One region of the Allochromatium vinosum DSM 180 genome, then DNA from elsewhere that is predicted to be linked to it. Evidence: predicted binding sites of a transcription regulator. Region 1 holds the regulator's gene; each other region holds the start of a gene.
The links. Region 1 encodes sigma-54, which starts transcription at its own class of promoters, with help from an activator protein. Its sites were predicted from a motif close to TGGCANGNTNCNTGCTT; they were not measured.

Region 1 (7,618 bases):
GTCGGTCAGCACCAGTACACCCTCGCCCTGATCGATGGTCGCGGCCAGCTGCTGGCAGTGACGGAGGATCTCCTCGGGCGGCGTGTCGTTGATCACCTCGCAGCAGGCGACCCCGACCGGTGTCTGGCCGAGGATCTCGCCGGCGATGCGCAGCAGATCCATTCCGAGCGAACGATGGGTGACGAGCAGAACACCGACGCTCACGCCAGTTCCCGGTGGCGGACGATGACCTTGTGGCCAAGCGACTCCAGGTGCTCGCCGAGCCGTTCGGTCATGTAGACCGAGCGATGCTGGCCGCCGGTGCAGCCGATGGCGATGGTCAGATAGCTGCGTCCGTCGGTCTCGAAACGCGGGATCCAGCGCTCGAAGAAGGTGAGGATGTCGGCGCGCATGTTCAGCGCCTCGGCGCTGGACTCCAGGAAGCGCGCGACCTCGGGATCGAGTCCGGTGAGCATCCTCAGTTCGGTCTCCCAGTGCGGATTGGGCAGACAGCGCACGTCGAGCACGAAATCGACGTCGGGCGGCACGCCATGCTTGAAACCGAAGGATTTGAGCAGGATCGAGATCCGGGGCGACTCCCCGCCCAGCAGCCAGCCACGCACCTGATCGCGCAGTTCATGCACATTGGTCTGGGTGGTGTCGATCACCAGGTCGGCGCGCTTGCGCACCGGTTCCAGGAACTCCTGTTCGAGCTGGATGGCCTCGCGCAGCGAGCGGTCGTTGTTGGTGAGCGGATGACGGCGCCGCGTTTCGCTGTAGCGCCGGATCAGGATCTCCAGCTGGGTCTCCAGGAACAGCACGCGACAGTCGATCCCGCGCTCGCGCGCCGCGCTCGCCAGATCGGGCAGGTGGCGCAGGGCCTCGGGATTGCTGCGTGCGTCGATGCCGACCGCCGTCTTGCCGAAGGCCTCGTCGAGCGTCTCGTGCAGCCCGAGCACCAGATCCTGGAGCAGGAAGAAGGGCAGATTGTCGATGCAGTAAAAGCCCATGTCCTCCAGCGTGTGGAGCGCGATGCTCTTGCCGGAACCGGACAGACCGCTGAGGATGATCATTTGCATGGGGCGTGCCTCCTGTCGAGCGATCGGGTTCGGGATCAGTCTCGGGCGACGGGGGGATCCGGCCGATCCAGGCGGATGGCGCGCGCCTGGCGGTCGATGAAGTCCACGCCCGCGTCATAACCGCGGATGCGCAGGATCTGGTGCCTGACGGCCGCTTCCACCAGGATCGCCAGATTGCGGCCCGGCGCCACCGGCATGATGATCTTGGGGATGGCCACGCCCAGCACGTTCATGGCCGACAGACTGCCGGTGAGCCGGTCGATGCATTCGAGCTCGGGCTGGGCCAGCGGCTGGAGATCGACGACGAGATTGAGCGTCTTGTCACGCAGGACCGCGCCCTCGCCGAACATGGCGCGGATGTTGAGGATTCCAAGTCCGCGCACTTCCAGGAAGTCCCTGAGCGTCTCCGGGCAGCTCCCCTCGATCACCTCGGGCGCGATGCGGGCGAAACGCGGCGCGTCGTCGGCGATCAGCCGGTGGCCGCGCGTGATGAGATCGAGCGCCAGCTCACTCTTGCCGACGGCCGGCGCGCCGATCAGGAGCACCCCCATGCCCAGCACCTCGATGAAGACGCCGTGGATGGTCTTGCGCTCGGCCAGGGCCTGGGTGAGGAAGTAGCGCAGATGGTTGATGAGTTCCTGATCGCCCAGCGTGGAGCCGAGCAACGGCGTCCGGGTGGCGCGGGCGCGCTCCAGCAGATCGGACGTCGGGGCGATGTCGTCGCTCAGGATGATGGCCGCCGGTCGGTCGGCGAACAGCTTGTCGAGCGTCTCGTCGTGGGCGGTGCGCCCGAGTGCCGCCAGATAGGTCTGCTCGGGCGGACCGACGACCTGGAGTCGGTTGGGATGGATGAGATTGAGCGAGCCGATCAGCGACTGCCCCGGATCCGCCCCGCGCAACGGGCGGGGGGGCTGGGGCTCAGGGGTTAGCCAGCGCAGCTTGAGCTGGGTACCGGTCTGGGCGACGACGCTCTGGAGGCTGTCGATCATGTGAATCGACTGGGGTGCATGGGCCTAGAAGGCACTCAGGACACGCAGGATCTCGGCGCGCGAGCCGGATTCACGCAGTCGAACCCGCCTGTTCGGGTCGCTGAACAGGCTGGCCAGATGCGCGAGCAGTCGCAGATGCTCCTCGTTGGCCGCCTCGGGCACGAGCAGCGCGAAGGCCAGGTCGACAGGCTCGCCGTCGGCGGCGTCGTAATCGACGCCCTGGACGGTCTGCACGAAGGCGCCCACCACCTCACCGACGTCCTTCATGCGCGCGTGGGGCAAGGCGATACCGTGGCCGAGTCCGGTACTGCCCAGACGCTCGCGTTCGAGCAGATGCTCGAAGACGGTTTCGGTCTGAAGTCGGGGATGATCGCTGGCGAGCAGCTCGGCCAGCGTCTCGAGCAGGCGCTTCTTGCTCGCGATCTCGAGGCCGCATCCGATACGGGCTTCGTTGATCAGGTCAGGGCCTAACATGGCTCCAACTCCTGCTAACCACTGACGCGCGCGCGGGCGGCCAGGGGGTGATGGCTGATCCAACCAGGATGCCGCCGGCATTCGATGCTGGTCATGGATTGGGGTACCTCGGGCGGACGGACGTGGCCGGTGCCGTCTCGATGAAAGACACCTCGAACGCCGGTGGTGCCGGCCCTCGAGGTGTGACGGGCGTTGCATCCATCACCTCGGAAGACACGGCTTCCAAGGGAGTGGAGTGGCCGGGTTCATTCGGATTCGGCCACCTTGACGGCTCCGCCGCGATGGCTGCTCTTCTTCTCCTTGTAGCGGATGACCTGACGATCGAGCTTGTCGATCAGGCCGTCGATGGCCGCATACATGTCCTCGTGCACGGAGTCGGCGAAGACCTTGCCGCCGTTGACATGGAGCGTGGCCTCGGCCTTCTGCTCGAGCTTCTCGACGCTCAGGACGACATGGGCGTTGATGACGTGGTCGAAGTGGCGTGCCAGACGCTCGAATTTGCTGTCGACATAGGACTTCAGCGCATCGGTGACGTCGATGTGATGACCCGTCAGATTGATTTGCATCATTGGACTCCTTCAAAGATTCAAACGGCCTGTCAAGCCAGGCGTTTGCGCTCACTCGAGGCTGGGATACCCATGGCCTCGCGGTATTTGGCGACTGTTCGGCGTGCGACGTCGATGCCCTGATTCGCCAGTTCCTCGGCGATCTTGTTGTCGCTGAGTGGCTTGCGCGGGGATTCTCCCGCGATCAGCTTGCGGATCAGGGCGCGGATCGCCGTCGACGAGCATTCGCCGCCAGATGTGGTGTTGACGTGGGACGAGAAGAAATATTTGAGTTCGAAGGTGCCTCGTGGTGTATGCATGTATTTCTGTGTCGTCACCCGCGAGATGGTCGACTCGTGCAGTTCCAGTGCCTCGGCGATGTCGCGCAGGACCATGGGACGCATCCCCTCGTCGCCATGTTCGAGGAAGTCCTGCTGCATCTCGACGATCTTGGCGCCCACGCGCAGCACCGTGTCGTTGCGGCTCGCCAGGCTCTTGATGAACCAGCGTGCCTCCTGCAGGTGACTCTTGAGCGTCTGGCCGTCGGCGCTCTGGTCGGCGCGCCGCACCAGACGCGCATAGTCGGCATTGACCCTGAGTCTGGGGGTGATGTCCGGGTTCAATTCGACTTGCCAGCGGCCCTCTTTCTTGCGCACGAAGATGTCGGGGACAACGTACTCCGAGGCCGTCTCCTCGATCAAGCGGCCCGGCTTCGGATGGAGTCCGCGGATGAGGTCGAGCGCGCGGGTCAGGTCGCTCTCGGTTTCCTTGAGCAGGCGCGCGAGGGCGGTGACGTCGCCGCGCGGCAGGTGCTCGAATCCGGTCTCGCACACGGCGATGGCCAGATCGCGCCAGGGCGTCTCGCGCGACAGCTGGCGCAACTGGATCAGCAGGCACTCGCGCGGGTCGCGCGCGCCGACGCCGGCCGGATCGAGCGACTGGACGCGGTGGATCTGGGTCTCGACCTCATCGGCGCCGATCGTGGGATCGTCGATGGTGGCCACGAGTTCCCCGACGTCGGCGCGCAGATAGCCGTCGGCATCGATGGCGTCGATCACGGCCTGGGCGATCATGAAGTCGCGCTCGCTCAGGCGGCTGAGGTTCAGCTGCCAGGTCAGATGATCCCAGAGCGTCTGCGGGCGCGAGCGGTGCAGCAGCGGGTCGTAGTCGGCGTCGTCGCTCGAACCCGACGCCGTCGCCGGCAGATAGCCATCGAAGACGTCGGCCCATTGGGTGTCGACCGGCAACTCCTCCGGCATCTCGTTGGACTCGGCGCGCACCTCGCGCTCCAGGGGCGATTCGGACGGGGTCTCGTCGGTCTGGAAGCGGTCGTCGTCGAGCCGGGGCAGACGTGCGTCCTCCAGCACGCCGGCGTCGAGACGCTCGGATTCCTCGCCTTCCTCCAGCATCAGATTGCTTTCGAGCGCCTCCTGGATCTCGTGCTGCAACTCGAGCGTCGACAGTTGCAGCAGTTTGATCGCCTGCTGCAACTGTGGCGTCATGGTGAGTTGCTGACTGAGTCGAAGCTGAATGGATGGCTTCATCGATCGAGTTGGCGTCCGGCTGTGTTCCGTCTAACGTGATTTGAGCAATAAGGGTGCCTGTAATTTGAGTCTAGTCTACATGGAAAAATCGGCACCCAGATAGACATCGCGCACGCGCTGGTTGGCCAGCAGCTCTGAAGGCTCGCCGGCAGCGATCACGGTGCCGCCGCCGATGATGTAGCCGCGGTCGCAGATGGCGAGCGTCTCGCGTACGTTGTGGTCGGTGATGAGCACGCCGATGGAGCGATCGCGCAGATGGGTGACGATGGATTTGATGTCGCCGACGGCGATCGGATCGACACCGGCGAAAGGCTCGTCGAGCAGCATCACCGAGGGTTCGACCGCCAGGGCGCGCGCGATCTCCAGCCGCCGGCGCTCGCCGCCCGAGAGACTGAGCGCGAGCGAGTCGGCGACATGCGCGATGCCCAGATCCTCCAGCAGATGCTCGCAGCGCTCCTCGCGCTCGGCGCGCCTGAGGTCGCGTCGCGTCTCCAGGATGGCCAGGATGTTCTCGCGTGCGCTCAGCTTGCGGAAGATCGAGGGCTCCTGGGCCAGATAGCTCAGTCCGGCCCGCGCCCGCGCGTGCATGGGCAGGCGGGTGAGATCGCGCTCGTCGAGCAGGATGCGGCCCTGGTCGGCCTGGATCAGACCGACGATCAGATAGAAGCAGGTCGTCTTGCCGGCACCGTTGGGTCCGAGCAGGCCCACGACCTCGCCCGGCTCGACCCGGACGCTGACGTCCTGGAGCACCTGGCGGCTGCCGTAGCGCTTCATCAGGTGTTCGGCGCGCAGACCGCTCATGACTCGTCCGGGGTGATGGTGATCTTGACCCGGCCCGCGCCGCCGGCCCGGAAACGCGCCTTGGCCCGGTCGTAGAGGATGCGTTCGCCCGTGAGCCGATCCTCGCCCTGGATCAGCAGACCCTCGCCGATCAGCGCCAGCTCGTCCTTGTCGGCGTCGTATTCCATGCGCTTGGCGAAGGCCTGGACCTCGCCCTGGTCGTCGTCGAGTAACTGCTTGTAGCGGGCCGGTTGGCCGAGCGCGATGATCAGACGCGGCTGACGATCTTCGCGATGGTAGACGGTCACATGGTCGGCGAGCAGGCGCATGCTGCCCTGGTCGACCTGGACATGGCCGACATAGACGCTGGTGCTGTTGGCCTCGTTGACCTCGACCTCGTCGGCCTCGATGTAGATCGGCTGCCTGGCGTCGGCTTCGAGCGCCCAGGCATGCGTGCCAAGACCGAGGCCGAGCAGGAGGCCGAGGAGCGGCGGCCACTTGGAAAAGCTGGAGAACATGGGACGCCTCATGGTGCTGGCTGGCGTTCGGGTTCGGGTGAGAGCCGGATGCGGGCGCGGCCATGGAAGCTGGTGCGCGAGCTGTCTTCCAGGTACCACAGCTTCATCCCGTTGGCGGTCACTGAGTCGCCGTCGCTGTCGATACGCACCGGCAGATCGGTCTCGGCCAGTCCGGTCTGGCGCCAGATGTCCATGGCTTCGGTTTGCAGATGGACCGGGCGGTTGGTGGCGTCGGCCTCGCGGTCGAACCGAACGGCGCCGGTCAGGCGCACCTGATCACCGCCGGCCTGCACCTGCCCCAGGCGTGCCTGAGCGAACCAGGGCGGCCCGTCGGGCCGATAGAGCACCAGACGCGGCTCATCGAGTTCGGAGAGATCCTCGTCGGCATAGTGGCGTAGCCGCTCGGCACTCAGACGCCGGCTCGGCTGGCCGCTGGCGTCGGTCTCCAGGGCGGCGAGCCCCTGGACGCTATAGTCCGGCCGCCGCTCGCGCGGTGCGCGGACGCCATCGTCCTCGGGCAGGGAGCGAAGCTGCCACCAGGCGCCGAGTCCCAGGAGCACGAAGCCGGCCCCGAGCAGCCACTGGCGGCGTGCTCCATACTGACGCTCGGCGAAGTGGGTCATGCGTAGGAGGCCAGCAGGGGTTCGAGATGTCCCTGGGCGTCGAGGATGAATTCACAGGCCTCGCGTGCCGCGCCGCGTCCGCCCGGTGCCGTGGTGCGCCAGTGGGCCAGCTCACGCACCCGTGGATCGGCGTCGGCGACCGCGATCGCCAGCCCGACCCGGCGCATCACCGGCAGGTCGATGATGTCGTCGCCGACATAGGCGACCTGATCGTCGGTGAGTCCATGGACCTGCTTGAGCTGTTCATAGGCCGGGAGTTTGTGACGATAGCCCTGGAAGATGTCGGAGACGCCCAGGCTCTCCATGCGCATCTGCACGACATTGGAGTTGCGTCCGGTGATCACGGCCAGACGGATGCCGCTCTCCCGGAGCAGAACCATGCCGTGACCGTCGCGCGAATTGAACGCCTTGTACTCCTGGCCATCGTCGCCGAGGTAGAGACTGCCGTCGGTGAGTACGCCGTCGACGTCGAAGATGACCAGCCGGATGCGTGAGGCGCGTTCTCGAAGCTCTGTCATGTCGTGATTGAATCGCGTCCAGGGTTGGAATGCGTGCCCTTGTAGCCTTTTCGCGGCATGGGGTCAATACGAGCACGGAGTCGCTCGAATCCGGCGGGCCGATCCTCAGACGACTCCAGCGCGCAGCAGGTCGTGCATGTTGAGCGCCCCGATCAGGCGCCCTCCAGTGTCGACCACCAGCAAGCCATTGATGGCGCGCGACTCCATGAGACGCACGGCCTCGACGGCCAGCGCGCCCGACTGGATGGTGGCGCATTGGCGCGTCATGACCGTATCGATCGATGTGTGATGGACGTCGATGCCCTGGTCGAGCGCGCGGCGCAGGTCGCCATCGGTGAAGACACCGGCCAGGGTGCCATCCGGGTTCACCACGGCGCTCATGCCCAACCCCTTGCGTGAGATCTCTTCGAGCGTATCGAGTAGCGACGTGCCGAGCGCCACCCAGGGCAGGCGTTCGCCCTGGTGCATCACGTCGTCGACGTGCAGCAGCAGGCGCCGTCCGAGCGTGCCGGCCGGATGCGAGCGCGCGAAGTCCTCGGCGGTGAAGCCGCGGCTCTCCAGGAGCGCGA
Region 2 (7,618 bases), 1.5 Mb from region 1:
GTGGTGGTGCGGCCCGGTCCGCAGATGCTCCAGGAGACCTTTCCGCGTCTGCCCGAGGATGGGCTGACCGCGACCTTCGACCGCGCCCAGGCACTGGCCAACGAGGACCGCGCGTTCCTGACCTGGGAGCATCCGATGACGCGCGAGGCGATGGAGCTGCTGACGGCGTCCGAGCTGGGCAGCGCGGCGCTGATCCTGATCCAGGGCGATGCGCGCTTCCCCCGTGCCACGCTGTTGCTGGAGATCCTCTACGTTGCCGAATGTCCGGCTCCGCCCGAACTCCAGGTCGAGCACTTCCTGCCACCGACCCTGGTGCGTCTGCTGCTCGACGCCGAGGGGCGGGATCGCGCCGGGGAGATCGCGCACGAGAGCCTGCGGGGCGACTGCCTGAGCCATAACGGCACGCTCGCCCGCGCCCTGATCGCCTCACAGGCGTCGCGTCTGGCCGAACGGCTGGAGCAGGGCGAGGAGCTGGCGCACGGGGCGCTGAAGGATCTGGAGCAGGAAGCGCGAGCGCGCATGCATCAGGTGCTCGGTGATGAGCTGGAGCGGCTGCTGGCGCTGGCAGCGGTCAACCCTGCGGTGCGCCCCGACGAGATCGCGCGTCTGCGACACAGGCGTGAGCGGCTCGACGTGCTGCTCGGTCAGGCACACCTGCGACTCGACGCATTGCGGCTGATCATCGCGCATTGAGTGGCGATGAATCGCCTCTGATGAGGAGACGGGCGGGCGACTGGACGGACCTGTGCGCCCGCCGCCCCTTCAACGATAGCTGTCGAGTTCGTCCAGCGTCAGGCGACGTGCTTCGTCCTCCAGCATGATGGGGATATCGTCGCGGATGGGGTAGGCGAGCTGGGCCGACAGCGAGATGAGCTCCCCGCGCGCCTTGTCGAGGATCAGCGGACCCTTGGTGACCGGGCAGACGAGGATGTCGAGGAGTTTCTTGTCGAGCATGGGTTGATCGCTCCTTGGGCGAGACATAGCTTGGTAGATACGGACCAAGTTTAACTGTTATCGTGCCCATGGAGATACTGGACAGGCGGTAGTCTGAATTTTGCCGCCGGCCTGCTCTCGGCGGTCAGGGCAACAGGCCCGGCCACCTTGATTTTTCAGGCTGACATAAAAACAAATATTGATTATGGGCAATCTATATTCATCCCTGAGTTTGACGTAAAATGCAGAAACCATGGTGGTTTACTTGAGTCGCGACACCTTTATCTCACGTCAAACGCGACCTGTACCATCGATCCAGCCCGCAAGGGAACCGCGTCCCCGCGGGAAATCACCAGAATAATCATCCCCGCTATCCACCGTTCGGCAGGAGGAGTCTCGACATGGTCGCTTTCGAACAATTACACGCTCAGAACCATAAGATCACGGAGCTCTCGAACGTCTTCCTCTATCTGGTGCGGGAGCGTTCCATGTGCGATACCGATGTCACGTGCAACGTCTTCTTCGATCTCACCAATCATGTGCGTGAGCACATGGAAGTCGTCGACCGTGATCTCTGCGGCAAGCTCCTGTCCTATCCGGACCAGTCGGTCAAGAACACCGCCAACCGCTTCCTGTCCGGCTCGACCGAGATCAAGCGCATCTTCAGCGCCTATGTCAAACAGTGGTGCTCGGAGAAACGCCACTCGCTGACGATCAACGATCACGCCTCCTTCGTGCAGGATACCGAACAGATGTTCGCCCTGGTCATGGATCGCCTGCAACGCGAGACCGAGTATCTCTATCCGCTGATTCGCAATCTCGACGAGAAGGAGCAGGCGGCGGCTTGAGCGCGCCCCTCTTTCAGGTGCCGGCGCGGCGCAGCCGAGCGATCCAGGCTTTCTGGCAGTCGTGCCGGCGCTGGGATTGGAGTCGCTCCCGGATGTGTGGGCGCGCCTGCTCGAAGTCGATCGTGCGCCCCGGCTCGATGTGCTCGCACCAGAGTAGATGGAAGCCGATCTCGGATTCCAGCACGCCGCTGACCTGACCCGCGTCGAGGGCAAAGAGCGCGGCGTCGAGTTCGGGGTAGAGCCGTCCGCGGGGGAGGGTGCCGAGGCGTCCGTCTTCCAGCGCGGTCGGGCATTCGGAATGACGGCGCGCGAGTTGGCCGAAGGCGTCCGGGCGGGCCTGAGCGTCGGCGGCGAGCGCTTCGATACGGGCACGTGCCGCCTCACGGCCGTTCTCGGCGTAATCGGCGTTGATGGTGATCAGGATATGACGTGCCGCGCGTCGTTCCGGGATCTGGAAGCGCTCGGGGTGCTCGGCATGGAACCGGCGCACCTCCTCCTCGCTGACCGCCTCGGCACGCGCCCCGACGCGCGTCATCACGGCATCGAAGATCAGTTCGCGTCGCAGTGCCTGACGCAGCCCCGTCTCGTCGAGCCCATTGCGCGCGAGATCCGCCAGAAACGCGCCTTCGTCCGGGTAGCGGCGTCGAACCTCGGTCAGCGCCTCGTCGAGATGCCGCTCGGGAATCAGCGTATCGCGTGCCTCATCCGTGGCCAGAACCAGTGATTCGAGCGTCCAGGTCTGCTCGGCCAGACGCTCGACCACGGTCCGTTGCGCCGCGTCCAAGGCATCCACGGGCGCCTGGAAACGCTCACTGGCGGCGCGTAGCCGATGGTAGCGGTATTCGGCCGATGGTGTGTGTCGATGTCTGTCGGCAATCTGGTTCATCTTGGGATACTCGCGCGTGCCCGGAATCGAATCACATGCCGTCCGATCTAGGCCGAGGCTGCGGCGGCCAGAGGCTCGGGTTCGGTCAGGGCGGTCTCGGGGACGATCAGGGTGTTGCGATCGGGGAAATGGACGTGATAGGCCACGCCGCCCGGATGGTCGCGCAGGACGCGGATCACCTCGCCGACCTCGCCGGCCTCGACCAGGACACGCCCCTGGAGTCCGAGCGGTAGCCGGGCGGCGACCTGATCGCGGAACTCGAAACGGCTCGGGATCCAGGGCGCGTCGGCGTGCTGGAGTTCCTCGGCGCGGCAGCCGACGATGCGATCGCTGTCCAGGAAGTGCACCGAATAGATGATCTGATCCTGCAGAAAGGTGCCCACGTCACGCACGAAGCCGGTGCTGCCGCGCCGGATCAGGAGCGCGCCGGTCGGCTCACCCGGATAGGTGCCGTCGTTGCGCACGTTGCGCAGCACCCGCACCTCGTCGCCATATTCATACTCGGGTCGCATGGGGGCGGCTCTCCATCAGGTCGTTGAGCGGGATGGCCACTTGTCGTGGTTCATGCATCCGGAACACCCGAAACACCTTCTCGGTGCGCGCGTCCGAGGTCTCGAAGTCCTGGTAAGCCGCTTGCAGCCGATCGGCGTACAGCGCCCACTTGGCCTGGACCGAGTCCGGCATCTCGTCGACCTGATCGAGATAGTCGTGGAAGCGTTGCAGGATGTGCAGGCGATTGACCTGCACCACGGCCGGCTGATACTGGATACCGAAATAGTCCAGGAAGTCCTCGGCGCTGGTCAGTTCGCTCAGATCGAGTTCGAAGTCGTCGTCGGTCATGGAATCACCTCTGTCGTTGGGCGGTCGTGGGTGTTTAGCGGCCACCCGTCATTGCAGTCGCGCCGTTTGCGGATAGCCGATCTCGGCGAGGAAGCGGCGCAGGTCACCAGTCTCTGGACTGCGCTTGGTCTCGGTGACGAAGCGGCGCACCAGCGGCAGCAGACGTTCGGCCTGCTCCTGATCCAGCTCAAAGCACAGGCTTTCGGCATAGACACGTTGAACGGCATGTCGGCCCGAGTGCTTGCCAAGCACCAGCCGATGGTTGAGTCCGAGTTCGGCCGGATCGACGCCCTGATAATTCAGCGGATCCTTGATCAGACCATCGACATGGATACCGGCCTCATGCGTGAAAGCACCGGCGCCGACCAGACTCTTGTGCCAGGCGATCGGCTTGCCGGAGGCTTGGGCGACCAGGCTCGATAGCGCCGAGAAACGTTTCAGATCGACGCCGCAGTCGAGTCCCTGGACATGCCGGAGGCCCATGACGACCTCTTCGAGCGCCGCATTTCCGGCTCGCTCACCGAGACCGTGGACCGTGGTGTTGACATGGGTCGCGCCGGCACGGACCGCCGCCAGGGTGTTGGCGGTCGCCAGTCCGAGATCGTCATGCGCGTGCATCTCGATTTCGAGATCCACGCGGGCGCGCAGCGCGTGCAGCCGCTCGTAGAGACCGAAGGGATCCATGAGTCCGACCGTGTCGGCGAAGCGGAAGCGCCGCGCGCCGGCGGCCTGAGCGGTCTCGGCCGCGCGCCATAGGAATTCGGAATCGGCGCGCGAAGCGTCCTCACCACCGACACAGACCTCCAACCCCAGATCCAGGGCCAAGCGAACCTTGCGCTCGATCTGGGCGAGCACCCAGCCCCGATCGCGCCCGAGCTTGCGGGCGATCTGCTGATCCGAAAGCGGCATGGAGAGGTCGACCAGTTGCACCCCGAGATCGCGGCATTGAACGATGTCGTCGGCCAGCATCCGCGTCCAGACCATGAGCCGCGCCGAGAGTCCGAGTGCGGCCACGGCGCGGATCGACTCGCGTTCCTCCTCGCCCATCGCCGGGATACCGATCTCCAGCTCCGGGACGCCGAGCGCGTCGAGACCCTGCGCGATGGCCAGCTTCTCGTCGAGTGAGAAGGCCACGCCTGCCGACTGCTCGCCGTCGCGCAGGGTGGTGTCGTTGATGATGACTGAATGCTGGGGGTTCGACATGGCTCGCTCCAAAAGACCTCTGGTGAAGCTCTATGCACAAAGCGAGCCAGTTTATTTTACTTCTTCGTTTCAGATGCTTAGGACTTTCTCGCCGTCCAGTCCCTGTGTTATTTACGACAAAAGGGCGAGATTCATCCACTCTGCGCTTGTGGCAGGGTGCGTAGACGTCCCATAAAAAAACCCCGCCGGTGAAGGCGGGGTGAATCACCACTGAGGAAGTCAGAGAACGAGACAGAGGGACAAGCCTCAACTCTGCCGCTTTTCAGCAAGGCATTTTCAGTGCCAGCTTTTTGTAAGTGGCTGTTTTCACTTTTGTATCAGGCTTCTACACGCAGCGATCGATGTGGCGTATGACCGGGCTTACTGCAAATCGAGGCCGTTTTGACCTGGATTCGACCCGCTTGCACTCGATTGGTGCATCGGCGTCGAGGCGCGTTCTTCAGCGCGCCCCAGACCAATCCCCGCCACAGGCGTTCCGCAGTCCGGACAGATGCCATGCCGGACACGGTTCTCCAGCAGCTGAAAACCGTGACGGTGGATGAGCCGCGCGCCGCATCCGGGGCAATGGGTATCCTCGCCGCCATCGCCCGGCAGATTGCCGACATAGACATACCGCAAGCCGACCGCAAGCCCGATACCGGCAGCACGTCTGAGCGTCGCCGAGGGCGTGGGCATCACATCGGCCATGTGATAGGCGCCATGGAACCGCGAGACGTGCCAGGGGATGTCGGGCGAGACCGAATGGATGAAGCGCGCGATGTCGCGCAATTCCTCGTCCGAGTCGTTGACGCCCGGAATCACCAGGGTCGTGACCTCCACCCATACACCGAGGGCGTGATAGCGACCGATGGCGTCGAGCACCGGCTGGAGCCTGACGCGGCTGATGTGACGGTAGCTCTCGTCGCGGAAGAACTTGAGATCCACGTTGGCCGCGTCCAGCACACCGGCCAGCTCGCGCTGGGGCGCCGCGTTGATGTAGCCGTTGGTGACGAAGATATTGATCAGCCCCGCCTCGCGCGCCAGACAGGCCGTCTCATAGGCCAGCTCATAGAAGATCGTCGGCTCGGTATAGGTGTAGGCGATGGAGCGCGCGCCCGCTGCCTGGGCCGCGCGCACGATCTGCGCCGGCGTCACCGGCTCGCCGGGCACCCGGTCGCCGAGTCGCGCCAGTTGGGGACAGAGCGGCGTCCCGTCCGCCGACACGGCCTCGTCCGGCTCCAGATGCTTGGGAAGACGCTCGCGCGGCCACTGCGAGATCTCCCAGTTCTGGCAGAACTCACAGCGCAGACTACAGCCGACCGTGGCGATCGAATAGGCCGTCGATCCGGGATAGACATGGAACAGCGGCTTCTTTTCGATCGGATCGAGACTGCGCGAGACGATCCGATCGGCCACCAGCGTGAAGAGGGTGCCCTGACTGTTGTAGCGCACCGCGCAGACACCGCGACCCGCGTTCGGGATGATGCAGTCGTGTGGACAGAGCCGGCACTGGACGCGCTTGGCGTCGAGCCGGTCGTAGAAGCGAGCCTCCTTCATCAGTTCCTCCGCGAGAAACCCCGTCCTTCAGGGCGGGGAGGGATAGTGGCTACGACCGTGCAGTCGCCGGAAACAGGTGCAGGCTTTCCACCTGCCGGGCCGCGAGGCTCTGCCCGTAAGGGCCTGGTGACGGTGCGGCGTCTCACGACGCCACACGCTCCCCTCGCCAATGTGTGCAACCGGCTCCCGCTGGCGCGGCGATCAAAACCTTCGACGCTTTACCTTTCGCCTGCATCATTTCGACCTTTCAGAGCGGCGGACTGAGGAAGCATCCGCCGGTGAGTCTTAGCGACCTGTTGCATACGTAGCCCCTTTCGACCGTCCTGGTCAGGCGGGCTGAGGCTGGTCAACCCAGCTTGCTCTCACAAGCTCCGGCCTTCAGGCCGGGGTAGTTGACGTTCGGACCCTCCCAAACAGACCACAGGCCGCTCAGGCCGCGTCCCGAGCGGCGATGACGGCGCGGGCGGCATCGCGCAGCAGGCTGGCTGCCTCCCAGTCCGTTCCTTGGGGAAGGATCGGCGCCGCGATGACGACTTCGATCGTCCCCGGACGCGGGCGGAAACGGTCGCCCGGCATGACGGCGCGCGTCCCCCGGATCGTGACCGGCAGAATCGGCACACCCGCCTCGGCCGCCGCCACGAAGGCCCCCATACGGAAGGGTAGCAGACCCGGCCGCTCGCGGAAGGTGCCCTCGGGGAAGAAGGCCAGACTCGCCCCATCACGCAACGCCGTCTGCAAGCGCTCGCCCTCGCGATGACTCTGCTGGAGATCGAACCGCTCGACGAACAGCGTTCCCAGGCGTTCGAGAAAGCGCCCGGCCAGCGGATTGGCGTTCAGTTCGCGCTTGGCGACGAAGCGCATCGGACGCGGAACGGCCTCGATCAGGGCCAGGGCATCGAGATAACTCTGATGGTTGGCGACCAGTACTAGGCTTCGCCCAGCGGGTGGCAGATGCTCCCGCCCCGTCATACGCAGACGCACACCCATGAGTCGACGCAAGAGCCGGACGCCGCCACGCGCCAGCGACCAGCGCCAGGCCGGACGCGGGCTCAGCATGACGCCGCCCCATACCCAGGGCGCCAGCAGAGTGAATACGCCCCAGGCATAGCCGGCATAGAGGGTTTCAGGCAGTCGGACGCCCCAGGTACGCAGTCGCGCCAGAACCGCCCGCGCGCCGACCCGCGCCAACTGCCAGACAGGTGCCGGCGGTGTATCGAACAGCCGCCCGGCCAGATAGCGTTCGCGCGTATCACCCCGGCGCAGCTTGCCGCTGGAGGTCTTGAGCACGGCGCGCGGCGGGGCCAGCACGATCTCGTCGGGTGGGAGACCCAGCACCTCGGTGGCCCGCTCACGCGCACGCTGAGCCAGGGCC
Region 3 (7,618 bases), 1.6 Mb from region 1:
GGCCACGGCGTCGGCCAGTTCACCGATCCCCTGCATCAGGATCATGTGGATGGCGGTATCGCCGAAGAAGGTCATCCACATGAAAGTGAAGCCCGTGGGCACGAACAGCACCCCGAGCACGAACTCACGGATGGTGCGCCCACGCGAGACACGCGCGATGAACAGCCCGACGAAAGGCGCCCAGGCGATCCACCAGCCCCAGTAGAACAGCGTCCAGCCGCCGATCCAGTCGTTGGGTTCGTAGGCGTAGAGGTTGAACGTCATCTCGAACAGGCTGGAGAGATACATGCCGGTGTTCTGCACCAGGGTCTGGAGCAGGAACACCGTGGGCCCGGCCACCAGCACGAAGGCCAGTAGCGCCACGGCCAGGATCATGTTGAGTTCCGAGAGCCGGCGGATGCCCGCATCGAGTCCCAGTACCACCGACAGGGTGGCGATCGCGGTGATGACGGCGATCAGGACCACCTGGGTGGTGATGCCGACGGGGATGTCGAACAGATAGTTCAGACCCGAATTGATCTGGATGACGCCGAAGCCGAGCGAGGTGGCCACACCAAAGAGCGTACCGACCACGGCGAAGATGTCGACCGCATGTCCGATGGGGCCATAGATCCGCTCACCGATGAGCGGATAGAGCGCCGAGCGGATGGACAGCGGCAGATCGTGACGGAAGGCGAAATAGGCCAGCGACAGCGCCACCACGGCATAGATGGCCCAGGCATGGATGCCCCAGTGGAAGAAGGTGATGCGCATCGCCTGACGCGCCGCCTCGATGCCCTGCGGATCACCGACCGGCGGGCTGGCGAAGTGCATGACCGGCTCGGCCACGCCGAAGAACATCAGGCCGATGCCCATGCCGGCCGAGAACAGCATCGCCAGCCAGGAGGCATAACCGTAGTCAGGCTGCGAGTGCTCCGGCCCGAGCTTGATGCGCCCGAGACTGGTGAAGGCCAGCACGGCGACGAACACCAGGAAACCGGCCACCGACAGCACATAGAACCAGCCGGCCGATTCGATGACCCAGGATTGCATGCCCTTGAACAGCGGCTCGGCGATCTCGGTGGCCAGCGCGGCGAAGAGCACGAAGATCAGCACCAGGGCCGCCGAGATGATGAAGACGGGCGGATTCCACTGGATCCAGGGACGTTTCTCAGCCGCTGGAGGTGCTCCAGCGTTCTCAGGTTTTTCGCTCATGGCGCGCGCTCCTTAGAAGTAGTAGCCGAGATTGAGGTTGAAGCGATAGTTCCATTCGTCGTTGCCGTTGACGCCGAAGTCGCCGACACCGTCGAGACGTCCATAGTCGTCGCTGCCGTCGCCGCTGGCCTCGTTGCCGACGAAATAGTTGCCGTTGGAGTAGGCCAGATCACTGTAGATGTACCAGCCGCCGCTGGCCCAGGCGGCGCCGATCACCCACATCTGGCTGTCGTTGAAGGCGCTTTCATCCTTGATGATGCGGCTGTATTCGACATAGGGGCGCACCGAGTCGAGCCAGGGCAGACTCGGCGTCTCCTTGAGATAGCTGAGTGAGACGGCCGGGATCCAGGCCTTGGCCGCCACCGGCCAGGCGAAGTCGTAGGCGCCCATGGGGATCAGCGTGTCGGTGCCCCAAGGGTTGTTCGCATCGATGTCGTACTCGTAGCGCGTGAGCTGGGTGGCCAGGGTGAAGTCGTCGAAGCGGTTGACCATGTGCGCCGAGGCGGCCCAGTGGCTGCCGTCGTCGGTGCGCTGGCCCTGGAGCTGGCCGTATTGCAGCGAGACACCGAGATCGGTCGGAACCCGGCTGTCGGTCAGGCTGTAGATGGCGCGCAGGTTGAACTGATGGCGTTCCTCGTAGCCGTTGTGGGCGCCGCCGTAGATCACATTGCCGTCGGCATCGACCGACTCCTCCCAGCGCACCGCGTCATAGCTGTAGCGGGCGCTGTCGAGACTGCGGCCGAAATAGCTGCCCTCGCTGGCGGCGTAATAGGCGAAGTCCAGCGACCAGGGGCCGCGTTTGGTGCTGTATTTGAGGCCCAGATCCATGTCGTCGGAGAGTCCGACATAGTAGTGCTGATCGAAGAACCAGCTCTGCGATACGCCATAGGGGCCGGGACCGAAGGGGACGCGGTTGATACCGACCTGGACTTCGCTCGCGTCGGCGAAGCGGTAGCCGAGCCAGGCGGTATGCGGGAAGTTGTAGCTGGTGCCGCTGTCGGCCGGATACCAGCGGTATTCCAGACGCCCGATGATGTTCTCGTAGTCCAGTGACAGGTTGAGGCGGAAGGTGTCGAGTTCGACGTTGCCGCCGTTGCCGCCGCGATTCGGGCCGTTGTCGAAGCCCTGATAGCTGCCGATGACGGCATTGGCGCGCAGCGCGCCGCCGATGGTCACGGGGCCGATGCGGAAGCTGTCGTCCGGTGCGGTGGTCGTCGTCGCCGTGTTCTCGGTCGTGACGGTCGCCGGATCACTGTCGGAGGCGGGCGCGATGGTGTTCACGGTCGTCCCGGCCGTCGAAGCCGTGTCGGTGCGCGCGGCCTTCAGTGCCCGTTGGGCCTCGGCCAGTTCGCGGCTCAGTTCCGAGACGCGCCGTTCGAGTTCGGCGACATTCGGGCTTGCCAGAGAGACGGGAGCCTGGGCAAGAGCGGACAGACAGACGACGCCCAACCCGGAGGCCAGGCGGCCCCGTTTGGGGCGCGAAGATTGGATTGTCATGAGCGAAACTTCCTATCGATTGCACGCAGTCATGGTGTTGAGGCAATGACTGGCGAAGTGTCCCGATCGACCGGCGGGGCTGGCCCGAGAATCCGGCGGGCATGGGGACGATGATAGAGCGGCCGGATCGCTATGGGGGCGATCCGGCCGCTCAGGTATCGAGTAGCGCTGCTCTCGGCCGACTCGGAAGCAGAGCGTCGAGTTCACGACGATCTGTGTCGGTTCAGGAGAACAGCGCGCCTACGCTACCGATCGAATCGATCGAACGCAAGGCTCATGACAGTTATCTGGGCGGCTTGGCCGCCTTGCAGCACCAAGGCGTCTGGGTTCAGGCGTAGGCGGGCGCAAACGCCTTTTCCGGCTCCTCGACCGGGCCGTCAACGCCCCAGTAGGGCGAGAGTTTGCGCAGTTGGGCCACGATCGGCGGCACGGCTTCGATGACGCGCTCGACTTCCTCAGCGGTGTTGTAGCGCGAGAGCGAGAAGCGGATGGTGCCGTGCGCGGCCGTGTAGGGGATGCCCATGGCACGCATCACGTGCGAGGGTTCGAGCGAGCCGGAGGTGCAGGCCGAACCGCTTGAAGCCGCGATGCCGAGCTTGTTGAGTAGTAGAAGAATGGCCTCGCCTTCGATGTATTCGAAAGCGATGTTGGCGGTGTTCGGCAACCGATTATCCGTGTCGCCGGTGACGAAGCAGTGGGGCACAGCCGCAATCAAGCCCTGTTCGAGCCGGTCGCGCAGAGCGCGCACGCTGGTCTGCTCGTGTTCCATGTATTCGAGCGCCATGTCGCACGCCTTGCCGAGTGCGACGATGGCGGCGCTGTTCTCGGTGCCGGCACGCCGTCCGCGCTCCTGATGACCGCCGCGCAGCAGCGGACGAAACCGGGTGTTGCGCCGCAGATAGAGCACGCCGATGCCCTTGGGTGCGTGCAGTTTGTGGCCTGAGAGCGACAGCATGTCGATGGCGGTCCGTTTCAGATCGATCGGCACCTTGCCGACGGCCTGCACCGCATCGGTATGAAAGAGAACACCGGCAGCCTTGGCCATCTCAGCCATGCGCTCGACCGGAAACAGGGTTCCGGTCTCGTTGTTGGCCCACATCACCGAGACGATGGCCACGCGCTCGGAGAGCAGTCGTCCGTAGGCGTCGAGATCGAGCCGCCCGCGACCGTCGACCGGCAGGTAGTGGACGGTATAGCCTTCTTTCTCCAGTTGCTCGCAGAGCGCCAGCACCGCCGGATGCTCGACGACCGTCGTGATGATCTCGCGTCGCTCGGGCTGAACCCTGAGCGCCGAGAGGATGGCGGTCGAATCGGACTCGGTGCCGCAGGAGGTGAAGACGATCTCGGAGTCGTGCTCGGCGCCGAGCAGGGTCTGGACCTGGACGCGCGCCTGTTTGAGTGCCTGTCCGACCCGATTGCCGAACTGATGGATCGAAGACGGATTGCCGAACTGCTCGGTGAAATAGGGCAGCATGGCCTCCACCACCTCAGGGGCGACCATGGTGGTGGCGTTGTTGTCGAAATAGATGCCTTGAGCGGTGGCGGTCATGCGGTGGGCCTCCTGATTTGAAGTGTCCGAAGCGCGATCAGGCACAGGCGGCCAGTTCAGGTTCCTGGGGGCGCGGCCTGGCCTCGGCCGGGATCACCCGCACGAATTCGCCCAGTGCCTCGACCATCCGTTCCTGGATGCCCTCCAGGGTCACGGCCGCCATCTGACAGCCGGCACAGGCGCCACGCATCTTGACGTAGACCTGGCGCCCATCGACATCGACCAGCTCCACGTCACCGTGATCGCGTTGCAGCGTCGGGCGGACGCTGTCTAGCACGGCTTCGATGCGGCGGATGCGCTCGACCGTGGTCAGTCGCGGGCGACCGGCCTGGACCGGCAGCGGCGTGGTGCCGGCGGCAGGCGCGAAACTCTTGCCGGACTCGCCGAGCACGCGGTTCAGGATCTCCTCGACGCCTTCGTGACAGGCCGAGCAGCCGCCACCGGCCTTGGTGTAGTTGACGACTTCTTCGACCGTGCTCAGTCCATTGGCGCGGATGGTGTTCTCGATCAGCTTTTCATCGACGGCGAAGCATTTGCAGACCAGCGCGCCTTCCTCGTGATCGTCCTTCCATTCCTCGCCGCGATAGTTGGCCACGGCCGCTTGCAGCGCCTCGCGTCCCATGACCGAGCAGTGCATCTTCTCGGGCGGAAGGCCGTCGAGATAGTCGGCGATGTCCTGGTTGCTGACCTGGAGCGCCTGATCGAGCGTCAGGCCCTTGATGATCTCGGTCAGAGCCGAGCTGGAGGCGATGGCCGAGCCGCAGCCGAAGGTCTGGAAACCGGCGTCGAGGATGGTCTCGGTCGCGGGGTCGACCTTGAGGGTCAACCGCAGCGCGTCGCCGCAGGACAGCGAGCCGACCTCGCCGGTCGCGTTGGCGTCTTTGACCGCCCCGGCGTTGCGGGGGCTGAAGAAATGCTCCTGGACCTTTTCGGAATATTCCCACATGGCGTGTCTCTCCAGCATCGTTTGGCTTGTACGTCCGGCGCGGGTGCCGGCGTCTGGCTTGGGTCTCGATCGAGATCGATGCGAGAGCTTAAGCAAACGCCATGCCGAATAATGCTCTGGGTTTTGGCGCCTGTTTTGAAAGGGTTTTGGTTAGAGTCAGGGCGGTTGAGGCTGTCGGCTCCGGTACGGTACGGCGTGTCCGGATGTAGCAAACCCGACAAGGCCCGCCCCGCCATGCAAGTCGCCAGTACCCGGCTGGGGTGTCAGAGGGCGCAGAACTCGGCGACAGCGGGGCAGGATGTGGCCCGAAGGCGATCAGGACAGGAAGGAGCAGCAGTAATCGGTCAGGCTCAGGACACGGACGCTGAATTTGGAGTCGGCCGGCACCTCGAACGATTCGCCGCCCTGGACGCGGCGCCAGCCGTCTTCGCCGGGGAGCCGGACATCGAGTTCGCCGCTCAGGATCTCCATCAGCTCGGCGGCCTGGGTGCCGAACTCGAACTCGCCCGGCTGCATGATGCCGAGCGTCTTGCGGCTGCCGTCGGCGAAGATGAGGGTGCGGCTGGTCACTTGGCCGTCGAAATAGATGTTGGCGGCCTTGATGATCGTGACCTGTGCAAATTCGGACATAGATATCGATTCCAGAGACGAATGATGGGGTTGGTTCGGACGGAGAGAATAGGCGATTCTCGAATCCTCTGCGCCAAAATTTGGCATCTGGACTTTGGCGCAGCCGGGAGCTGGGACCACTGTTTCAGAGCCAGCGGATCACGGCCAATACAATCGACAGCACCAATCCGGCCCAGAGCGTACCGGCGACCAGCCAGCGCTCCATCTGACGCTCGACCGGGCTGGTACGGGTCGCGTGCCACTGCCGGTCGATCCAGTCGATTCGAGGTGCGAGCAGACGCTCACGCCAAGCTACCCAGCGACACCAGATCCAGCGTTGACTCCAGCGCCACAGCGGCGGCAGCGGACGCAGCGCCTCCAGCAGATCGCCGGGCGGGATGCGGTCGAGTATCCCGTCGAGCGTGCCGGGACGCTGGAGCGCGGCCAGCAGCACCGGCAATCCGAGCGCCAGGGCGATGGCGATGAGGTTGAGATTGGTCGTCCAACCGAGCTTGGCCCCGTCGCTGAGTGCAATGGCCGGCGGCAGCACCAGGATCGCCGCGATCAGCAACCCCCAGGCCGCACCCGCCGCCCGATAGCCCGGCTCGGGATGCGGCTCAGTACGCCACATCAGCCACAGAAAGCGCGCCATCAGCAGCGCCGTGACCACGGACGCCAGCCCCAGACCCGCGCCGAGCCAGCGCCAGTCGAGCACTTCCAGCACCGGCTTGAGTCCGTCCTTGGTGATGGCCCCGCTGGTGAGCGGCGCGCCGATCATGACCAGCACCAGCAGGCTCAGCCCGGCGAGGATCATTGGCTGGCGCCCGCTCGTGTGACGCAATCCGACCCCGAGGAAGAGTCCGCCCTTGGTCAGGGCATGGTGTCCGGCATAGAAGGCGAGCGCCGGCACCCCGACAAGGGCCAACCGAGGTTCGATCAGCAGCAGCCCCAGTGCCAGGGTCATGAATCCCATCTTGGCCACGCTCGAATAGGCCAGCACCACCTTGGGGTTGGTCTGGATCAGACCGATCAGTGGGGCCAGGATCGCCGTGATCAGCCCAGCCAGCACCAGCAGCAGTCCCCAGTGCGGCAGCGCCAAGGCGCCGAGCGGCAGGAAGCGCAGCCAGCCGAGCAGGGCGGCCTTGATCATGGTTCCGCTCAGGACGGCGCTCGCCGGCACGGGCGCGGCCGGATGCGCCAGCGGCAGCCAGACGTGCAGTGGCATCAGACCGGCCTTGACCGCCAGCCCCAGGATCAGCAGCCCGATGGCCAGATCGTCGAGTGCCGTCAGTGCGGTGGCCGAGGGCGCGAGCGAGCCGGTCTGGTGCGCGATCAGCACCAGCGCCAGGAAGAGCGTGGCCTCGCCGAGCAGGGTCAGGATCAGATAGACCTTGCCGGCGCGTAGCGACTCACGCCGTCCGTCGTAGATGACCAGACCATAGGAGGCGATCCCCATGAGCGCAAAGCCGGTGTAGAAGCTCACCAGATCGAGTGCGACGATCAGCCACAGATTGCCCGCCATCGCGAACAGGAAGAACAGATGGAAGCGCCCGGCGTGCGGACTGTCGCGCAGGGCGCGGACGGCATGGACGGCGGCGACCAGCCACAGCAGTGCCGTGAAGCCGAGAAAGATCCGCCCCGGCGTGTCCAGACCCAGGGTGGCGCCGACCAGCAACCAGGGCAGTTCGACCCGGGCGCCGGCCGGAATCCATAGCGCCGTCGCCAGCGCCGGCAGGGGCGCGAGCGCGACCAGCCAGTGCCGCCGGGGCTGGAGCACCAGCGGCGCGAGTAGCAGCGGCCACAGCCAGCTCAGGATCAACGGC
Region 4 (7,618 bases), 1.1 Mb from region 1:
GCCACACCGCCCCGGCTCGATCACCCGGATCGACAGGACGACTTGGCGGCGCTGGCGCAACGGCTCGATCCGGCGGCGGCGCACCGTTTTCTCAAGCGGATACTGGAAACGCGCGCGCTGGGCGAGAGCAATCTCAATCAACAGTTGCTGCTGGAATCCCTGGCCCTCGACTGGGCGCGGATCGGCCAGTCGGCACGAACCGGGACTGGAGGATCGAGCGGATGAGCACTTCCAATCCACTGGGCGGACTCGGTGGTCAACAACGCATCCTGAGCTTCGCCATCAAGGACAAGAGCGCCCTCTACGCCTCTTACATGCCTTTCATCAAGAATGGCGGACTCTTCATCCCCACCAACAAGAGCTATCAGCTCGGCGACGAGATCTTTCTGCTGCTCCAGCTGATGGACGAACCCGATCGTATCCCGGTCGCCGGGCGCGTGATCTGGATCACGCCGACCGGTGCCGAGGGCAACCGCGCCGTCGGGGTCGGCGTGCAGTTCAACGATCAGGATAAGGGGGCCACCCGGCGTAAGATCGAGGAATATCTGGCTGGCGCGCTCGCTTCCGAACGTCCGACTCATACCCTCTAGTTTCACCCGGCCGCATCCAGGCAGTTTTTTCGCTTTCGGAGGCTCATCGTGTTGAACGATCTGACTATCCGCACGCGTCTTACGGGTTTTACCATCCTGCTGATTCTCGTCGTCGGCCTGAGTCTGCTGACGCTCTCGCGACACAGTGCCATGCGCATGGCCAACACTATGGCGGATCACACCCTGCGCATGAAGATCGAGGGGGATATCGCCTCGGCGCGCGCACGTCTGGCCTGCGAATGGGGCGGGCTGCGCCTGCACAACGGCGCTCTGGTGAATGGTCGGCAACAGCCGGTGGCCGATCACTTCGATCTGGTGGATACCCTGAGCCGGGAACTGGGGGTTTTGGCCACGTTATTTGTACGCGAAGGCGGCGACTTCACCCGTGTCAGCACCAGTATCCGTCTGCCGGATGGCCGGCGGGCGGTGGGTACGGTATTGGGGCGGGACAGCGCCGCCTTTGCACCGGTTTCGGCCGGACAGCGCTATATCGGCGAAGCATGGATCCTGGGTGCTCCTTACCTCACCGTCTACGATCCGATCCTCGATGCTTCGGGTGAGGTGATCGGCATCCTGTTCCTGGGCATTTCCAGGGAGCAGATCGACACCATCGTCGGCCGGGGTGTCAGGCAGATGCTGGGGCAACTCAGCCTGGGCTTGGTGGTGGTGATCGGTCTGGGCTTTATAGCCTCGTTTTTCCTGTCCCGGATGATCATCAATCCGGTGCGCCAGGTTGCAGACACATTGCGCGAAATCGCCCAAGGGGAAGGGGATCTTACCCGGCGCCTCAAGGCCAGTGGCCACAACGAACTTGGCGACCTGGTACAGGCCTTCAATGCCTTCGCAGACAAAATTCATCGCCTGGTCAGGCAGGTGAGTTCGACCTCCTCGCAGGTCGCGGCGGCGGCGGAGCAGCTTTACGCGACCACGGATCAGACCTCGGAACAGGTGCGCCGCCAGCATTCGGAAACCGAACAGGTCGCCACAGCCATGAACGAGATGGCCACCACGGTTCAGGACGTGGCCCGCAACGCGGCCGAAGCCGCTCAAGCGGCCTCCAGCACCCAGGCAGAGGCCGTTTCCGGCGAAGCGGTGGTGCAGCAGACCATCCGCTCCATCGAGGATCTGGCCAATCAGGTGGAAAGCGCCACCCAGGTGATCGGCAGGTTGTCTGAGGACAGCGAGAACATCGGAAAGGTGCTGGAAGTGATCCGTAGCATCGCCGAACAGACCAACCTGCTGGCCCTCAACGCGGCCATTGAGGCAGCCCGGGCTGGTGAGCAGGGACACGGCTTTGCCGTGGTGGCCGACGAAGTCCGTACCCTGGCCAGCCGGACCCAGAGTTCCGCCAAGGAGATCCAGGAGATGATCGAGCGCCTGCAAGGCAGCGCGGCCGGCGCCGTCACGGTGATGGAGGATGGACGAGGTAAGGCGCGGGACAGCGTGATTCGGGCGGACAAGGCCGGTCAGTCCCTGCAGACCATTTCCAGTGCGGTGAACAACATCAGCGATATGAATGCGCAGATCGCCAGCGCCGCCGAACAGCAGTCGGCCGTGACCGAGGAGATCAATCGCAACATCACCAACATCGCTCATTCCGTGGAGCAGACCTCCTCGGGTTCGGATCAGGTCGCCCGAGCCAGTGAAGAGCTGGCGCGCCTAGCGGCCGAACTGCAATCTGTGGTGGGGCGGTTCCGGGTCTAGACCTAGACGACCATGCGCTTGCGGAATTTCACAGCGTACTGATCCGCACCTCGTACACCCCGCCGATCACCACATATTCATCCTCGCCCCTGAGCAGGCCCGGCAGGAGCTGGTTGTAGCAGAAGACCTTGGCCAGGGGCACCTCCACCTCCAGGATGTAGTCGCCGAACTCGTCGGCGCGCTCACGCTCGCGGGTGAAGCTGTTGAGATTGTTGAGCAGCACCCGATAGCGCGAGCGCTCGGCGCGTTCCAGGATCTCATGCTCGTCGATGCGGTTGATGCCGCGATAGAGCCGGACATGGCTCTGTTCAGGATGCGCGCGCGCCAGTTCGTACTGGCAGTAGGCATAGAGCAGATCGAGCTGTGACTCCAGCGCGTTGGTCGCATAGAGACCGCGTGAACCCTCATACAGATAGCGCTGATAACACTCCCCGCCGCGCTCCAGCAGCGATCCGGCGTGATGACGCGCCAGCAGCCCAAAGCGGCTCTCCACCCAGCGCTTGAGCACCGCGCCCTCGCGTCCATCCGAATCGAACGACCAGCCGCGCACCAGCCGCCGATAGTTGGCCTTGATCCGTGCCGGTTTCTTACGGCCCGGCATCGACCCCGCTTCCTCCGGCTCTTCGAGCAGGAACCACACCGTCATGTAGTCCATGAAACGCTGGGCGCGCTCGGTCGCGTCCGGCAGGCCGTCGAGCATCCGGAACAGCCCGGCGTGCAGATCGCGGATGCCGTCGATCTCCAGCGCCACCGGATGACGCTGGAAGCTGAGACTGCCGAGGATCACCGCCGGCAGGTTGCAGCGATTGATCGGCTGGCGGGCACTGGGCGGGAGCGTGGGCGGCGGCGGCTCGTCGTGTCGGATTTGTCTGTCGGTCTCCATACAGCCCCTAAGGCTTTGTCGTGGATGCGACCATCACGAACGGCGGGGGTCGCCTGACAAAAGCGCAATCAAATCAGGATTTTATATTATTTTCAGACATTGGCATGGCATCTGCTTTAGTTGCTGGCGAGTGAGTCACTCATTCGATCCCAGCCACAGCGAACCAAGAGGAAAATCACCATGGCAATGCGTCAATGCGCCATCTACGGCAAAGGCGGTATCGGCAAGTCCACCACCACCCAGAATCTGGTGGCCGGTCTGGCCGAGCTGGGCAAGAAGGTCATGATCGTCGGCTGTGACCCCAAAGCCGACTCGACCCGTCTGATCCTGCACTCCAAGGCACAGAATACCATCATGGAGATGGCCGCCGAAGCCGGTTCGGTCGAAGACCTCGAACTGGAAGATGTGCTCAAGGTCGGCTACGGCAACATCAAGTGCGTCGAGTCCGGCGGTCCTGAGCCGGGTGTGGGTTGCGCCGGTCGCGGCGTCATCACCGCCATCAACTTCCTGGAAGAAGAAGGCGCTTACGAGGCCGATCTGGACTTCGTGTTCTACGACGTACTCGGCGACGTGGTCTGCGGCGGATTCGCCATGCCGATCCGCGAGAACAAGGCCCAGGAGATCTACATCGTCTGCTCCGGCGAGATGATGGCCATGTTCGCCGCCAACAACATCGCCAAGGGCATCGTCAAGTACGCCAGCTCCGGCGGCGTGCGTCTGGCCGGTCTGATCTGCAACAGCCGCAACACCGCCCGCGAAGACGAACTGATCATGGAGCTGGCCCGTCAGCTCGGCACCCAGATGATCCACTTCGTGCCGCGTGACAACGTGGTGCAGCGCGCCGAGATCCGCCGCATGACGGTCATCGAGTACGACCCCAAGTGCAAGCAGGCCGACGAGTACCGCGCCCTGGCCAACAAGATCATCGACAACAAGATGTTCGTCGTGCCCACGCCGATCTCGATGGATGCGCTCGAAGACCTGCTGATGGAATTCGGCCTCATGGACGGCGAGGACGAGAGCATCATCGGCAAGACCGCCGCCGAGGAAGCCGCTGTCGCTTGAAGCGAGCCGGGCGAACACTGAACTCCAACACGATCGAATTTCAAGCCGGGAGTCCGCGAATTGGCGGCACGGCGGGAGAATCCACAATGGCGACATTGACTCGCGACGAGGCTCAGGCACTCATCCAGGAAGTGCTCGAAGCCTATCCGGACAAGGCGAAGAAGGATCGCGCCAAGCACTTGGCCGTCAACGATCCTTCGGTCGAGCAGTCCAAGAAGTGCATCATCTCCAACCGCAAGTCCCAGCCGGGCGTCATGACCATTCGCGGTTGTGCCTATGCCGGTTCCAAGGGCGTGGTCTGGGGTCCGATCAAGGACATGGTCCACATCTCGCACGGTCCGGTCGGCTGCGGCGCCTATTCGCGCGCCGGACGCCGCAACTATTACGTCGGTCACACCGGCGTCAACGTCTTCGGCACCATGAACTTCACCTCGGACTTCCAGGAGAAGGACATCGTCTTCGGCGGCGACAAGAAGCTCGAAAAGCTCATCGACGAGATCAACGCGCTCTTCCCGCTGGTCAAGGGCATCAGCGTCCAGTCTGAGTGCCCCATCGGTCTGATCGGTGACGACATCGAAGCCGTGTCCAAGAAGAAGGGCAAGGAACTCGACAAGCCGATCGTGCCGGTGCGTTGCGAAGGCTTCCGTGGCGTCTCCCAGTCGCTCGGCCATCACATCGCCAACGACGCCATCCGTGACTGGGTCATCGGCAACCGCGACGGTGACACCTCGTTCGAGCCTGGTCCCTACGACGTGGCTGTGATCGGCGACTACAACATCGGCGGCGACGCCTGGGCCTCGCGCATCCTGCTCGAAGAGATGGGTCTGCGTGTGGTCGCCCAGTGGTCCGGCGACGGCACCCTGTCGGAGATGGAGCTGACCCCCAAGGTCAAGCTCAACCTCATCCACTGCTACCGCTCGATGAACTACATCAGCCGCTTCATGGAAGAGAAGTACGGGATTCCGTGGATGGAATACAACTTCTTCGGCCCGACCAAGATCGCCGAGTCGCTGCGCAAGATCGCCGCCTTCTTCGACGAGACCATCCAGGCCAACGCCGAGAAGGTCATCGAGAAGTACAAGGCCGAGTACGACGCCGTCATCGCCAAGTACCGTCCACGCCTGGAAGGCAAGAAGGTGATGCTCTACGTCGGCGGTCTGCGCCCGCGTCACGTCGTCGGCGCCTATGAAGACCTGGGCATGGAAGTGGTCGGTACCGGCTACGAGTTCGCGCACAACGACGACTACGACCGCACCATGAAGGAAATGGGCGAGGCGACGCTGCTCTACGACGACGTCACCGGCTACGAGTTCGAGGAATTCGTCAAGAAGGTCAAGCCCGACCTGATCGGCTCCGGCATCAAGGAGAAGTACATCTTCCAGAAGATGGGCGTGCCCTTCCGCCAGATGCACTCCTGGGATTACTCCGGCCCCTATCACGGCTATGACGGCTTCGCCATCTTCGCCCGTGACATGGACATGACCGTGAACAATCCCTGCTGGAACAGCATGCAGGCTCCCTGGCTGAAGTCGGCCGCCGGCGCCTGATTCGGAAATATGAACCGCCAGGGCGCGAAGGACTGAGAGCCATCGAAAGCCCAGCGCCTGAGCGGTTCCAGAAACCAATTTCCAGGATTCCCAACTTGATGTCGTCGTCCGCGGATTAGCGGCGCGGCAGGAGCACCCCCATGAGCCAGACCGTCGATAAGATCAAGCCTTGCTACCCGCTGTTCCGTGACGCGGACTATGTCGAGAACCTCGCCAAGAAGCGCGAGCTGGTCGAAGAAGTGCCCTCGATGGACAAGATCGAGGAGACCTTCGCCTGGACCACCACCAAGGAATACCAGGAGCTGAACTTCAAGCGCGAAGCGCTGACCATCAACCCGGCCAAAGCCTGTCAGCCGCTCGGCGCGGTGCTGTGCGCGCTCGGCTTCGAGAAGACCCTGCCCTATGTGCACGGTTCGCAGGGCTGCGTGGCCTATTTCCGCACCTACTTCAACCGCCACTTCAAGGAGCCGGTCGCCTGTGTGTCGGACTCCATGACCGAAGACGCGGCGGTGTTCGGCGGTCAGAAGAACATGTTCGACGGTCTGGAGAACGCCAAGGCGCTCTACAAGCCCGAGTGCATCGCGGTCTCGACCACCTGTATGGCCGAGGTCATCGGTGACGACCTCAACGCCTTCATCGGCAATGCCAAGAAGGAAGGGCACATTCCGCCCGAGTTCCCGACGCCGTTCGCGCACACCCCGAGCTTCGTCGGCAGCCACACCACCGGCTGGGACAACATGTTCGAGGGCTTCCAGCGCTATTTCACGCTCAACGAGATGGACGACAAGGTCGTCGGCTCCAACGGCAAGATCAACATCGTGCCCGGCTTCGAGACCTATCTCGGCAACTACCGCGTCATGCACCGCATGATGCAGGAGATGGGCGTCGGCTACAGCCTGCTGTGCGATCCGACCGAGGTGCTCGATACCCCGGCCGACGGCGAGTTCCGCATGTATGCCGGCGGCACCCCGATCGCCGACATGAAGGACGCGCCCAACGCCATCGACACCCTGCTACTCCAGCCCTGGCAGTTGCCCAAGACCAAGAAGTTCGCCGAGATCACCTGGAAGCATCCGGTCAGCCACGTCAACATCCCGATGGGGCTGGAGTGGACCGACGAATTCCTGATGACCGTCTCGCGTCTGACCGGCAAGGAGATCCCCGAGTCGCTGGCCAAGGAGCGCGGTCGTCTGGTCGACATGATGACCGACAGCCACACCTGGCTGCACGGCAAGAAGTTCGCCCTCTACGGTGACGCCGACTTCGTGCTGGGTCTGACCAAGTTCCTGCTGGAGCTGGGCGCCGAGCCGACCCACATCCTCTGCAACCAGGCCAACAAGCGCTGGAAGAAGGAAGTGGAGAAGGTGCTGGCCTCCTCGCCCTACGGCGCCGGCGGCACCGTCTACATCGGCGCTGACCTCTGGCACCTGCGCTCGCTGTGCTTCACCGACAAGCCGGACTTCCTGATCGGCAACAGCTACGGCAAGTTCATCCAGCGCGACACCCTGCACAAGGGCAAGGAGTTCGAGGTACCGCTGATCCGGCTCGGCTTCCCGATCTTCGACCGTCATCACCTGCATCGCATGACGACCCTGGGCTACGAGGGCGCCATGTACATGCTGACGACCATCGTCAACGCGGTGCTGGAGCGTCTGGACGACGAGACCCGCGAGATGGGCGTGACCGACTTCAACTACGACCTGGTGCGCTGAGTCGGGAGTCTGGAACCTGGAGCGTCCTCCCAACGCTTCGGGTTCCCGTGTCCGAACCGAGAAACGAGGCGAGATCCCGATGCCCAACGTGATGATTCGCAAGAACGACGCCGGAGA

Region 2: a site for sigma-54 is predicted at 4,979-4,995, ahead of nifV (homocitrate synthase). Genes of this name have one in related genera too.
Region 3: a site for sigma-54 is predicted at 5,277-5,293, ahead of nifU (Fe-S cluster assembly protein NifU). Genes of this name have one in related genera too.
Region 4: a site for sigma-54 is predicted at 3,278-3,294, ahead of nifH (nitrogenase iron protein). Genes of this name have one in related genera too.

The regions. Positions count from the first base shown of each region.
Region 1 covers NC_013851.1:3,217,622-3,225,239, reverse strand. The annotation lists gene ALVIN_RS14220 (PTS sugar transporter subunit IIA) at 1-204, opposite strand, end outside; gene rapZ (RNase adapter RapZ) at 201-1,058, opposite strand; gene hprK (HPr(Ser) kinase/phosphatase) at 1,094-2,047, opposite strand; gene ALVIN_RS14205 (PTS sugar transporter subunit IIA) at 2,072-2,521, opposite strand; gene hpf (ribosome hibernation-promoting factor, HPF/YfiA family) at 2,767-3,087, opposite strand; gene ALVIN_RS14195 (RNA polymerase factor sigma-54) at 3,120-4,610, opposite strand; gene lptB (LPS export ABC transporter ATP-binding protein) at 4,686-5,411, opposite strand; gene lptA (lipopolysaccharide transport periplasmic protein LptA) at 5,408-5,908, opposite strand; gene lptC (LPS export ABC transporter periplasmic protein LptC) at 5,917-6,531, opposite strand; gene ALVIN_RS14175 (KdsC family phosphatase) at 6,528-7,049, opposite strand; gene ALVIN_RS14170 (KpsF/GutQ family sugar-phosphate isomerase) at 7,155-7,618, opposite strand, start outside.
Region 2 covers NC_013851.1:1,730,567-1,738,184, forward strand. The annotation lists gene rapA (RNA polymerase-associated protein RapA) at 1-693, shown strand, start outside; gene ALVIN_RS07385 (Trm112 family protein) at 763-954, opposite strand; gene ALVIN_RS07390 (hypothetical protein) at 1,335-1,781, shown strand; gene nifM (nitrogen fixation protein NifM) at 1,795-2,667, opposite strand; gene ALVIN_RS07400 (nitrogen fixation protein NifZ) at 2,715-3,179, opposite strand; gene nifW (nitrogenase-stabilizing/protective protein NifW) at 3,163-3,507, opposite strand; gene nifV (homocitrate synthase) at 3,556-4,710, opposite strand; gene amrS (AmmeMemoRadiSam system radical SAM enzyme) at 5,071-6,246, opposite strand; gene ALVIN_RS07420 (1-acylglycerol-3-phosphate O-acyltransferase) at 6,676-7,618, opposite strand, start outside.
Region 3 covers NC_013851.1:1,617,267-1,624,884, forward strand. The annotation lists gene ALVIN_RS06905 (BCCT family transporter) at 1-1,194, opposite strand, end outside; gene ALVIN_RS06910 (hypothetical protein) at 1,207-2,691, opposite strand; gene nifS (cysteine desulfurase NifS) at 3,020-4,240, opposite strand; gene nifU (Fe-S cluster assembly protein NifU) at 4,278-5,186, opposite strand; gene ppnP (pyrimidine/purine nucleoside phosphorylase) at 5,502-5,816, opposite strand; gene ALVIN_RS06930 (complex I subunit 5 family protein) at 5,941-7,618, opposite strand, start outside.
Region 4 covers NC_013851.1:2,156,216-2,163,833, reverse strand. The annotation lists gene holB (DNA polymerase III subunit delta') at 1-225, shown strand, start outside; gene ALVIN_RS09370 (PilZ domain-containing protein) at 222-590, shown strand; gene ALVIN_RS09365 (methyl-accepting chemotaxis protein) at 639-2,294, shown strand; gene ALVIN_RS09360 (NAD(+)--dinitrogen-reductase ADP-D-ribosyltransferase) at 2,323-3,177, opposite strand; gene nifH (nitrogenase iron protein) at 3,358-4,242, shown strand; gene nifD (nitrogenase molybdenum-iron protein alpha chain) at 4,329-5,789, shown strand; gene nifK (nitrogenase molybdenum-iron protein subunit beta) at 5,930-7,501, shown strand; gene nifT (putative nitrogen fixation protein NifT) at 7,581-7,618, shown strand, end outside.